Regions from separate parts of the Streptomyces sp. NPDC014891 genome, predicted to be linked through region 2. Evidence: riboswitches for the same ligand, from Rfam matches in the RefSeq annotation. Region 2 holds a riboswitch; each other region holds the start of a gene.
What was found. Region 2 has a riboswitch for cobalamin ahead of ACF09E_RS14545 (CoA-acylating methylmalonate-semialdehyde dehydrogenase). Riboswitches for the same ligand answer to the same signal wherever they lie in the genome.
Positions count from the first base shown of each region.

Region 1: another riboswitch for cobalamin. It lies ahead of ACF09E_RS07990 (ABC transporter substrate-binding protein); the one in region 2 lies ahead of ACF09E_RS14545 (CoA-acylating methylmalonate-semialdehyde dehydrogenase).
Region 3: another riboswitch for cobalamin. It lies ahead of ACF09E_RS02565 (energy-coupling factor ABC transporter permease); the one in region 2 lies ahead of ACF09E_RS14545 (CoA-acylating methylmalonate-semialdehyde dehydrogenase).

Region 1 is NZ_JBIBWF010000002.1:761,012-764,269, reverse strand. Features, by position in the region: gene ACF09E_RS08000 (amino acid permease) at 1-1,228, shown strand, start outside; gene ACF09E_RS07995 (Mov34/MPN/PAD-1 family protein) at 1,352-1,780, shown strand; cobalamin riboswitch at 1,786-1,914, shown strand; gene ACF09E_RS07990 (ABC transporter substrate-binding protein) at 1,952-2,923, shown strand; gene ACF09E_RS07985 (FecCD family ABC transporter permease) at 3,172-3,258, shown strand, end outside.
Region 2 is NZ_JBIBWF010000004.1:590,580-593,837, forward strand. Features, by position in the region: gene ACF09E_RS14540 (acyl-CoA dehydrogenase family protein) at 1-447, opposite strand, end outside; gene ACF09E_RS14545 (CoA-acylating methylmalonate-semialdehyde dehydrogenase) at 444-1,943, opposite strand; cobalamin riboswitch at 2,174-2,354, opposite strand; gene ACF09E_RS14550 (hypothetical protein) at 2,429-2,569, shown strand; gene ACF09E_RS14555 (short-chain fatty acyl-CoA regulator family protein) at 2,578-3,258, opposite strand, start outside.
Region 3 is NZ_JBIBWF010000001.1:621,986-625,243, forward strand. Features, by position in the region: gene dhaK (dihydroxyacetone kinase subunit DhaK) at 1-551, shown strand, start outside; gene dhaL (dihydroxyacetone kinase subunit DhaL) at 578-1,216, shown strand; gene ACF09E_RS02560 (PTS-dependent dihydroxyacetone kinase phosphotransferase subunit DhaM) at 1,375-1,812, shown strand; cobalamin riboswitch at 1,895-2,127, shown strand; gene ACF09E_RS02565 (energy-coupling factor ABC transporter permease) at 2,156-2,854, shown strand; gene ACF09E_RS02570 (energy-coupling factor ABC transporter substrate-binding protein) at 2,851-3,258, shown strand, end outside.

The sequences.
Region 1 (3,258 bases), on a different contig from region 2:
GGGCCTGGTCATCTTCTTCATCATGCGCGCCCTCGGCGAGCTCCTCATGTACCGCCCCGTGTCCGGCTCCTTCGCGGAGTACGCACGCGAGTTCGTCGGCCCCTTCTGGGGCTTCGTGACCGGCTGGACGTACTGGCTCTTCTGGGTCGTCACCGGCATCACCGAAGTCACCGCCGCGGCCACCTATATGACGTACTGGTGGGACATCCCGCAGTGGATCTCCGCGCTGGTCTTCACCGTGATCCTCTACGGCGCCAACCTGATCTCCGTGAAGCTCTTCGGCGAGCTGGAGTTCTGGTTCTCCATGGTCAAGGTCACCGCCATCATCGGCATGATCCTGATCTGCGCCGGCATCCTCACCGTCGGCTTCTCCGACGCCGGGGACACCGCCTCCGTGACCCACCTGTGGGACCAGGGCGGTTTCTTCCCCACCGGCATCGGCAACACGCTGATGACCCTGCAGATCGTCATGTTCGCCTTCCTCGCCGTCGAGCTGGTCGGCGTCACCGCCGGCGAGTCCAAGGATCCGAAGACCGTCCTGCCCAAGGCCATCAACACCGTGCCGTGGCGCATCGCCGTCTTCTACGTCGGCGCGCTGATCATGATCCTGTCGGTCGTCCCGTGGACCGAGTTCCAGCCGGGCGTCTCCCCGTTCGTCGCCGCCTTCGAGAAGATGGGCCTCGGCGTCGGCGCCGCCATCGTCAACTTCGTGGTGCTGACCGCGGCCCTCTCCTCCTGCAACTCGGGCATGTACTCCACCGGCCGCATGCTGCGCGACCTCGCGCTCAACGGCCAGGGCCCCAAGGTCTTCACGAAGCTCACCAAGAGCGGCACCCCGCTGCTCGGCCTGACCTTCTCGGCCTCGCTCATGCTGGTCGGCGTCTGGATCAACTACGTCGCCCCCGGCAAGGCCTTCGAGTACGTCGTCTCCTTCGCCACCATCTCCGGCATGTGGGCCTGGATCATGATCCTGGTCTGCCAGATCCGCTACCGCGCCAAGGCGAACCGCGGCGAGCTCCCCCAGTCCGCCTTCAAGGCCCCGGGAGCCCCGTACACCAGCTGGTTCGCGCTCCTCTTCATCGGCATGGTCATCGTCATGATGGGCATCGACGAGGGCGCCCGCGTCTCCCTGTACGCGGCCCCGGTCTGGGGTCTCATCCTGGGCGTCTCCTACCTGGTCCTGAAGTCCCGCAACCCCGAGGGCGCCGCCTTCGCCAAGCGGTCCTGACCGGACCCCGCGGGCGGTCGCCCCGGGCCGTCCCCAAGCGGCCCTGACCACGACCGTCTCGGCATACGGGCCGTTCCGTACCACTCCCCGGTACGGAACGGCCCGTCGGCTTATCCTGTCGGCATGCTGACCATCACCCGGGCCCTGTACGACCAGATCGTGGAACACTCCCGCGCGGACCACCCCGACGAGGCCTGCGGCGTGGTCGCGGGACCGGTCGGCACCGGCCGCCCCGAGCGGTTCATCCCGATGCTCAACGCCGCGCGCTCGCCCACCTTCTACGAGTTCGACTCCGCGGACCTGCTCAAGCTCTACCGCGAGATGGACGACCGGGACGAGGAGCCCGTCATCGTCTACCACTCGCACACCGCGACCGAGGCCTACCCGTCCCGCACGGACATCTCGTACGCCAACGAGCCCCAGGCCCACTACGTCCTCGTGTCCACCGCCGACACCGACGGCGCCGGACCCTTCCAGTTCCGCTCCTTCACCATCGTCGAGGGCGTCGTGACCGAGGAAGAGGTCGAGGTCGTCGAGGAGTACGCCGCCTGAGACACTGACCGGGACCAACGGGCGGCAGGACCCAGGAAGCCGGTGCGAATCCGGCACGGTCCCGCCACTGTGACCGCCTTCCCCGAGGGGAGGCGGAAGCCAGGAACTGACCTGCCGCCTTCTCACCACCGATCGGGGACGTGGAAATCCCCGGAGGAGGCACGTTCCGCCATGTCCAGGCACCGCCGCACCCTGCTGCCCGCCGTCCTCCTGCTCCCGCTGCTCGCCGCCTGCTCGGCGCCCGCGGAGCAGGCTCCCGACGCCGGGGCCGCCCCCGGATTCCCGTACACCGTCACCAACTGCGGTGTGAAGACGACCTTCACGGCCCCGCCGAAGCGGGCGGTCACCATGAACCAGCACGTCACCGAGGTCATGCTCGCCCTCGGCCTGGAGAAGTCGCTCGTCGGCACCGCCTACCTCGACGACACGGTCCTCCCCGCCTACAAGAAGGCGTACGACTCCGTCCCGGTCCTCGCGAAGGAGTACCCCTCCAAGGAGGCCCTGCTCGCCGCGAACCCCGACTTCGTCTACGGCGGCTACTCCTCCGCCTTCGCGAGCAAGGACGGCCGGAGCCGCGACGACCTGAAGCGCGCGGGCATCTCCACCCGCCTCAACACCGAGTACTGCCCCTCCGGTTCGCCCTCCGTGGACGACCTCTACCGCGAAGTCGAGGAGGTCGGGCGGACGTTCGGCGTCCCCGACCGGGCCACGACCTGGGTCCGCGAGGCGCGGACCACCGTCGCCGCCACCGAGAAGCGGCTCAAGGGCACCGCGCCGGTCTCCGTCTTCGTCTACGACAGCGGCGACAAGACCGCCTTCACCGCCGGCGGCAAGGGCATCGGCAACGAGCTCATCACCCGCGCCGGCGGCCGGAACGTCTTCGCCGACCTCGACAAGGCCTTCGGCGACGCCACCTGGGAGCAGGTCGTCGCCCGCAAGCCCGAGGTCGTCGTCATCTACGACTACGGCTCCACCACCGTCGAGCAGAAGAAGCAGCGGCTCCTCGACGACCCGGCCCTCAAGGACGTCCCGGCGATCAAGAACCGCCGGTTCGCCGTGATGCCGCTCTCCGACACCGTCCTCGGCGTCCGCGTCCCCGCGGCCGTCGACAAGCTGGCCGCCCAGCTCCACCCGGCCCGATGAGCGCGGGGCCCGCCCGCGCGGCGAGCACACCGGAAGACCCGCCGCAGCCCCTGCCGCCGACCCCGGCCCCCACCGAGCGACGGAGTGCCCCCACGACGGGGCCGACGCGACCGGGTGGTCCCGCCTCCGTGGCGGCCGGGTCCCGCTCGTCCGCCGAGTTCGGGCCTGCCCGGCCAGCCCGCCCCGGCGCGCCCGAGAAGGGCCCGGCCGGGAAGCCCCCGGCCGGCAAGGCCCCGCCCGGCAAGGCCCTGGCCGGGAAGGCCCTCCCCGGGAAGGCCCCCGCCGGCGGGCGTCTGCGGTACGCGGTCGTCGTCACCGGACTCGTCCTCGCCCTG
Region 2 (3,258 bases):
GTAGTGGTCGCCGTCCGGTTCGGCGCGGGTGCGCAGGGCCGCGGCGTCCGATCCGGCGCCCGGCTCGGTGAGGCAGTAGCTGCCCAGGGTCTCGGCGGAGCAGAGGCCGGGGAGCCACCGGGCCCGCTGGGCCGGGTCGCCGTAGCGGTCGATCATCCAGGCGACCATGTTGTGGATGGAGAGGTAGCCGGCGATGGAGGGGCAGCCGGTCGCCAGGGTCTCGAAGACGAGGACGCCGTCGGCCCGGTCCAGTCCGCTGCCGCCGTGCTCCTCCCGTACGTAGACGCCTCCGAGGCCGAGCGCGGCGGCCCTGCGGATGACGTCGACGGGGAAGTGCTTGTCCTGGTCCCAGGCCACCGCGTACGGGGCGAGCTGTTCCTGGGCGAAGTCCAGGGTGACTTCGGCGAGGGCCAGTTGGTCCTCGGTGAGGGTGGTCACGGCGCTCATCCCATCGTCGGCATGGTGAAGCTCGCGCCCTCCTTGACCCCGGAGGGCCAGCGGGAGGTCACGGTCTTGGTGCGGGTGTAGAAGCGGATCGAGTCGGGGCCGTGCTGGTTGAGGTCGCCGAAGCCGGAGCGCTTCCAGCCGCCGAAGGTGTGGTAGGCCACAGGGACCGGGATGGGGACGTTCACGCCGACCATGCCGGTGTTGACACGCCGGGTGAAGTCGCGGGCGGTGTCGCCGTCCCGGGTGAAGATCGCCACGCCGTTGCCGTACGCGTGCTCGCTCGGCAGCCGGAGCGCGCTCTCGTAGTCGGCGGCCCGCGCGACGCACAGCACCGGGCCGAAGATCTCCTCCTGGTAGATCCGCATGGACGGGGTGACGCGGTCGAAGAGCGAGGCGCCGGCGAAGAAGCCGTTCTCATGGCCGGGGAGGGTGAACCCCCGTCCGTCGACGACGAGTTCCGCACCCTCCTCGACCCCGATCCCGACGTAGCGGTCGACCCGCTCCAGGGCGTCCCGGCTGACGAGGGGCCCGAAGTCGGCGTCGGGGTCGTCGGAGGTCCCGATGCGCAGGGAGGCGATGCGCTCCTTCAGCTTCGCCACCAGGGCGTCGGCCGTCTCCTCGCTGACGGGGACGGCGACGGAGATCGCCATGCAGCGCTCGCCGGCGGAGCCGTAGCCCGCCCCGATGAGGGCTTCGGCGGCCTGGTCGAGGTCCGCGTCCGGCATCACGATCATGTGGTTCTTGGCTCCGCCGAAGCACTGGGCACGCTTGCCGTGGGCGGCGGCGGTGGCATAGATGTGCGCGGCGATCGGGGTCGACCCGACGAAGCCCAGGGCCTGCACGCGGGGGTCTTCGAGGAGGGTGTCGACGGCCTCCTTGCCGCCGTTCACGACGTTCAGCACGCCGGGCGGGAGACCGGCCTCCAGGAACAGCTCGGCGAGCCGCAGCGGTACGGAGGGGTCGCGCTCGGACGGCTTGAGGATGAACGCGTTTCCGCAGGCCAGCGCGGGGGCCGCCTTCCAGAGCGGGATCATCGCCGGGAAGTTGAAGGGGGTGATGCCGGCGACGACGCCCAGCGGGCTGCGGAGCGAGTGGACGTCGATGCCGGTGCCGGCGTTGTCGGTGTACTCCCCCTTGAGCAGATGGGGGATCCCGGCGGCGAACTCGACCACTTCCAGACCGCGTTGCAGGTCGCCGTGGGCGTCGGCGACGGTCTTGCCGTGTTCGGCGGAGAGCAGCCGGGCGAGGGATTCCCGTTCGCCTTCGACGAGCTGGAGGAACCGCAGCAGGACGCGCGCGCGGCGCTGCGGGTTCCACCGGCCCCACTCCTGCTGGGCCGTCTCGGCGTCGGCGATCGCCGCCTCGGTGTCGGCGCGTCCGGCCAGGGGCACCCTGGCCTGGACGGCGCCGGTGTTGGGGTCGTACACGTCGGCGAAGAGACCGGACGTGCCGGCGGTGTGCTTTCCGCCGATGAAATGGGTGAGCTCGCGGACCATCGAAGCCTGCTCTCGTCAGGTACGGATCCGAGGAAGGCGCGGCGAGGACGGCGAGGACGGCACCGATCGGGGTGCGCGCACGCGCGTCCGTCCGCGGGACAGGGGAAGGCGGGGACGCCTTCGTCGAGTCACGAACGCGGGGACAGGGCCTCGTGGTTCGGGTACTCCGCCGGATCACCAGGGTCGTGGTCACGTACCGGTGCCATGCGTGTCTGCTCCATCCTCGTGGACAACACGGAACACCCCACGGCCGGTATCCTGACTCCCGGATCAACGCATGCTCTCCGGCCTTCCCGACGGATGGTTTCCGTCAGTGGCCTGACCTGCTGGAAGAGCACACTCCCCGGTCACAGTGGCGGGACCGCGCCGGATTCACACCGGCTTCCCTGCACCGCGGGCTTCGTCACGAAGATATAGTTGGACGTCCTAGTAAGTCCACCCCCGCCCGCGGCGCGGCGGCGCGATCCGGACGGCCGACGGGCGCGGTGTGGGTCCTCGACGGGCCCGCCTACTTCAACCGGCCGGGCCCCCGGGTGGTGCGCGGCGCGGAGGTGCTGGCGCACGTCCTGCACGGGGTGGGGGCGGGAGACCCGGTGTCGGCGGCCGAGGCGTTCCCCCTGCTCTGATCCCCGGCTCAGGCCGACGGGTCGGCGACGGGGTACGGGACGAAGGTGCTGGCGTTCTGGTCGATCAGGAGCGGGCGCCCGAGGGGCGGTGCCGCGCGCTGGGGGCAGTCGAGGCGTTCGCAGACGCGGCAGCCCATGCCGATCGGGGTGGCGGCGGCCGCGTTGTCGAGGTCGAGCCCGTCCGAGTACACGAGCCGGTGCGCGTGGCGGATCTCGCAGCCGAGGCCGATCGCGAAGGTCTTCCCGGGCTCGCCCCAGCCGCCCCGGTGCCGGGTGACGGCGCGGGCCGTCCACAGATGGCGCTGCCCGTCGGGCATGGCGGCGATCTGGACGTGGATGCGTCCGGGCGAGGCGAAGGCCTCGTACACGTTCCACAGGGGGCAGGTGCCGCCGGCCCGGGAGAAGTGGAACCCGGTGGCGGACTGCCGCTTGGACATGTTTCCCGCCCGGTCGACGCGGACGAACGAGAAGGGGACACCGCGCAGCCTGGGACGTTGCAGGGTGCTGAGGCGGTGGCAGACCGTCTCGTAGCCGAGCCCGAAGCGGTCGGTGAGCCGTTCGATGTCGTACCGGAACTCCTCGGCCGCCGTGTGGAAGGCCTCGTAGGGGAGGATCAGCGCGGCGGCGAAGTAGTTGGCGATGCCGATCCGCGCCAGCCGGTGGGCCGGACCTCCCGGCGGGAAGTCCTC
Region 3 (3,258 bases), on a different contig from region 2:
GCGGGACCGGTGCCACCCTCTTCGTCGAGAAGATCGCGGGAGCCGCCGCCGAGGAGGGCGCTCCGCTGGAGCGCGTGGAGGCGATCGCACGCCGGGTCAACGAGCGCTCCCGCTCCTTCGGGGTCGCCCTCAGTGCCTGCACGACCCCCGCCAAGGGCAGCCCCACCTTCGACCTCCCCGAGGGCGAGCTGGAGTTGGGCGTCGGGATCCACGGCGAACCCGGTCGCGAGCGGCGCCCGATGATGACCTCCCGGGAGATCGCCGACTTCGCCGTCGACGCCGTCGTCGAGGACCTCCGCCCCTCGGGCCCCGTCATCGCCCTCGTGAACGGCATGGGCGCGACACCGCTCCTGGAGCTGTACGGGTTCAACGCCGAGGTCCAGCGCGTCCTGGGCGAACGCGGGGTGCCGGTCGCCCGGACCCTCGTCGGCAACTACGTGACCTCGCTCGACATGGCCGGCTGCTCGGTCACCCTGTGCGAGGTCGACGAGGAGCTCCTGCGCCTCTGGGACGCCCCCGTGGCGACGCCCGCGCTGCGCTGGGGCCGGTGAGACGGACGAGGGAACAGGAGCCCGACATGACGCAGACCTTCGACGCCGCCTTCCTCGTGCGCTGGCTGGCCGCCGTGGCCGAGTCCGTGGACCGGGAGGCGGACCGGCTCACCGAGCTCGACTCGGCCATCGGCGACGCGGACCACGGCGCCAACCTCCGGCGCGGCTTCGCCGCCGTGACCACCGCCCTGGGCGAGGACCCGCCCGCGACGCCGGGCGCCGCCCTCACCGCAGCCGGCCGGCAGCTGATCTCCACCGTGGGCGGCGCCTCGGGACCGCTGTACGGCACGCTCCTCCGCCGTACCGGCAAGACCCTCGGGGACGACCCGCGCGTCACCCGGGAACAGCTCGCGGAGGCGCTCGGTACGGGAGTGGCCGCCGTGTCCCAGCTCGGCGGGGCGCAGGTCGGCGACAAGACGATGCTCGACGCGCTCACGCCGGCGGTGGACGGGCTGCGCGCTTCGTTCGGCGCCGCGCGCGCGGCCGCCGCGGAGGGCGCCCTGGCGACCGTACCCCTGCGGGCGCGCAAGGGCAGGGCCAGCTATCTGGGCGAGCGGTCGGTGGGGCACCAGGATCCGGGGGCCACGTCCTCGGCGCTGCTCTTCGCCGCCCTCGACGAGGTCGCCCGCGGCGAGGAGCACCCTGCCGCCGAGGGGACGGCATGAGCGGCGGGGGCGAGAGCGGAGGGCTGAGCGGCGGGAGCGGGAACGACGGATCGAGCGGCGAAAGCGGGACGGACGGTGTGCGTGGCGTGAGTCGTACCGACGGAGTGCGTGACGTGAGCGGGACGGACGGTGTGAGCGGCGTGAGTCGGACCGACGGTGTGAGCGACGAGAGCGGGACCGGCGGCACCGACCGCGGCCGTCCGGTCGGCATCGTGCTCGTGTCGCACAGCGCGGCCGTCGCGGCCTCCGTCGCCGAGCTGGCCCGCGGGCTCGCCGGGGGCGGCGACCTCGCCCCGGTCGTGCCGGCCGGCGGGACCCCCGACGGCGGTCTCGGGACGAGTTCCGCGCTGATCTGCGAGGCGGCGAAGGCCGCCGACCGCGGCGCGGGAGTGGTGCTCCTCGTCGATCTGGGCAGTGCGGTGCTGACCGTGAAGGCCCTCCTCGCCGAGGGCGACGAACTGCCCGAGGGCGCCCGGCTCGTGGACGCGCCGTTCGTCGAGGGCGCGGTCGCCGCCTGCGTCACCGCCGGCGCCGGCGGGGACCTGGACGCCGTGGCGGCCGCCGCGGCGGAGGCGTACGCGTACCGCAAGGACTGACGGAGGGAGCGGCCCCCGGCGGTCGTCCGGTGCCGCCCGGGCCGACTGCGGGGAGTGGGCGTGGGGCCGCACCCGGTACCGGCCTTGTTGTGATCCAGCAGGTCAACGCACTAATGTCGCAGGGCCTTGGTGTACGGGAAACCGGTGCGGTACCGGTGCGGCCCTCGCCACTGTGATCGGGAGGTCCGGCTCCACCCCCGGGGAACGCCCTCGGGAAGCCACTGGACCACGTCGGGAGACCCTCGTGGTGTGGGAAGGCGGAGCCGGACGGAATGACCGTCAGCCAGGAGACCGGCCAGGGTGCGTTGTCCATCCACGAGGTGCTGGAGAGGGTCTCCCGACCATGCATATAGCCGAGGGGTACCTACCCCCTGTGCACGCGGCCGCCTGGGGCGTCGCGTCCGCGCCGTTCGTCGTCCACGGGGTCCGCGCGCTGACCCGCGAGGTGCGGTCCAACCCGGAGTCCACGCTGCTGCTCGGCGCCGCCGGCGCCTTCACGTTCGTCCTGTCGGCACTCAAGCTGCCCTCGGTGACCGGCAGCTGCTCCCATCCGACCGGTACGGGTCTGGGAGCGATACTGTTCCGGCCGCCGATCATGGCGGTCCTGGGGACCATCACCCTGCTGTTCCAGGCGCTGCTGCTCGCCCACGGCGGCCTGACCACGCTCGGCGCGAACGTCTTCTCGATGGCGATCGTCGGGCCGTGGGCGGGCTACGGCGCCTACGTGCTGCTGCGCCGGTTCGGCGCGCCGCTGATGGTCGCCGTGTTCTTCGGCGCGTTCGTCGCCGACCTGTCGACCTACTGCGTGACCAGCGTCCAGCTGGCGCTCGCCTTCCCGGACCCGGGCAGCGGCATCCCCGGCGCGCTCGCCAAGTTCGGCGGGATCTTCGCCGTGACGCAGATCCCGCTCGCCGTGAGCGAGGGCCTGCTCACCGTGCTGGTGATGCGCCTGCTCACCCAGTCCAGCAAGGGCGAACTGGTCCGGCTCGGCGTCCTCGCCGGGCGCACGTCGGAGCGACGCGAGGAGGCGGCCGCGCGATGAGCCGGAACGCGAAGATCAACACCCTGCTGCTGCTCGTCGTCGCCGCGCTCGCGGTGCTGCCGCTCGCCCTGGGGCTCGGCGACCACAAGGAGGAGCCCTTCGCCGGGGCGGACGCGGAGGCCGAGACCGCGATCACGGAGCTGCGGCCGGACTACGAACCGTGGTTCAGCCCGCTCTACGAACCCCCGTCCGGGGAGATCGAGTCCGCGCTGTTCGCCCTGCAGGCCGCTCTCGGCGCCGGCGTCCTGGCGTACTACTTCGGCCTGCGCCGCGGCCGTCGGCAGGGGGCGGCGCGAGCCGTCGCGGAGGGTTCCGGGGCCGACCTGCCCGGGGCCGACCTGACCAGGGCCGAAGGGGCCGGGGCCGAAGGGGCCGGGGCCGGTGCGTCCGACCTGCCCGGGGCC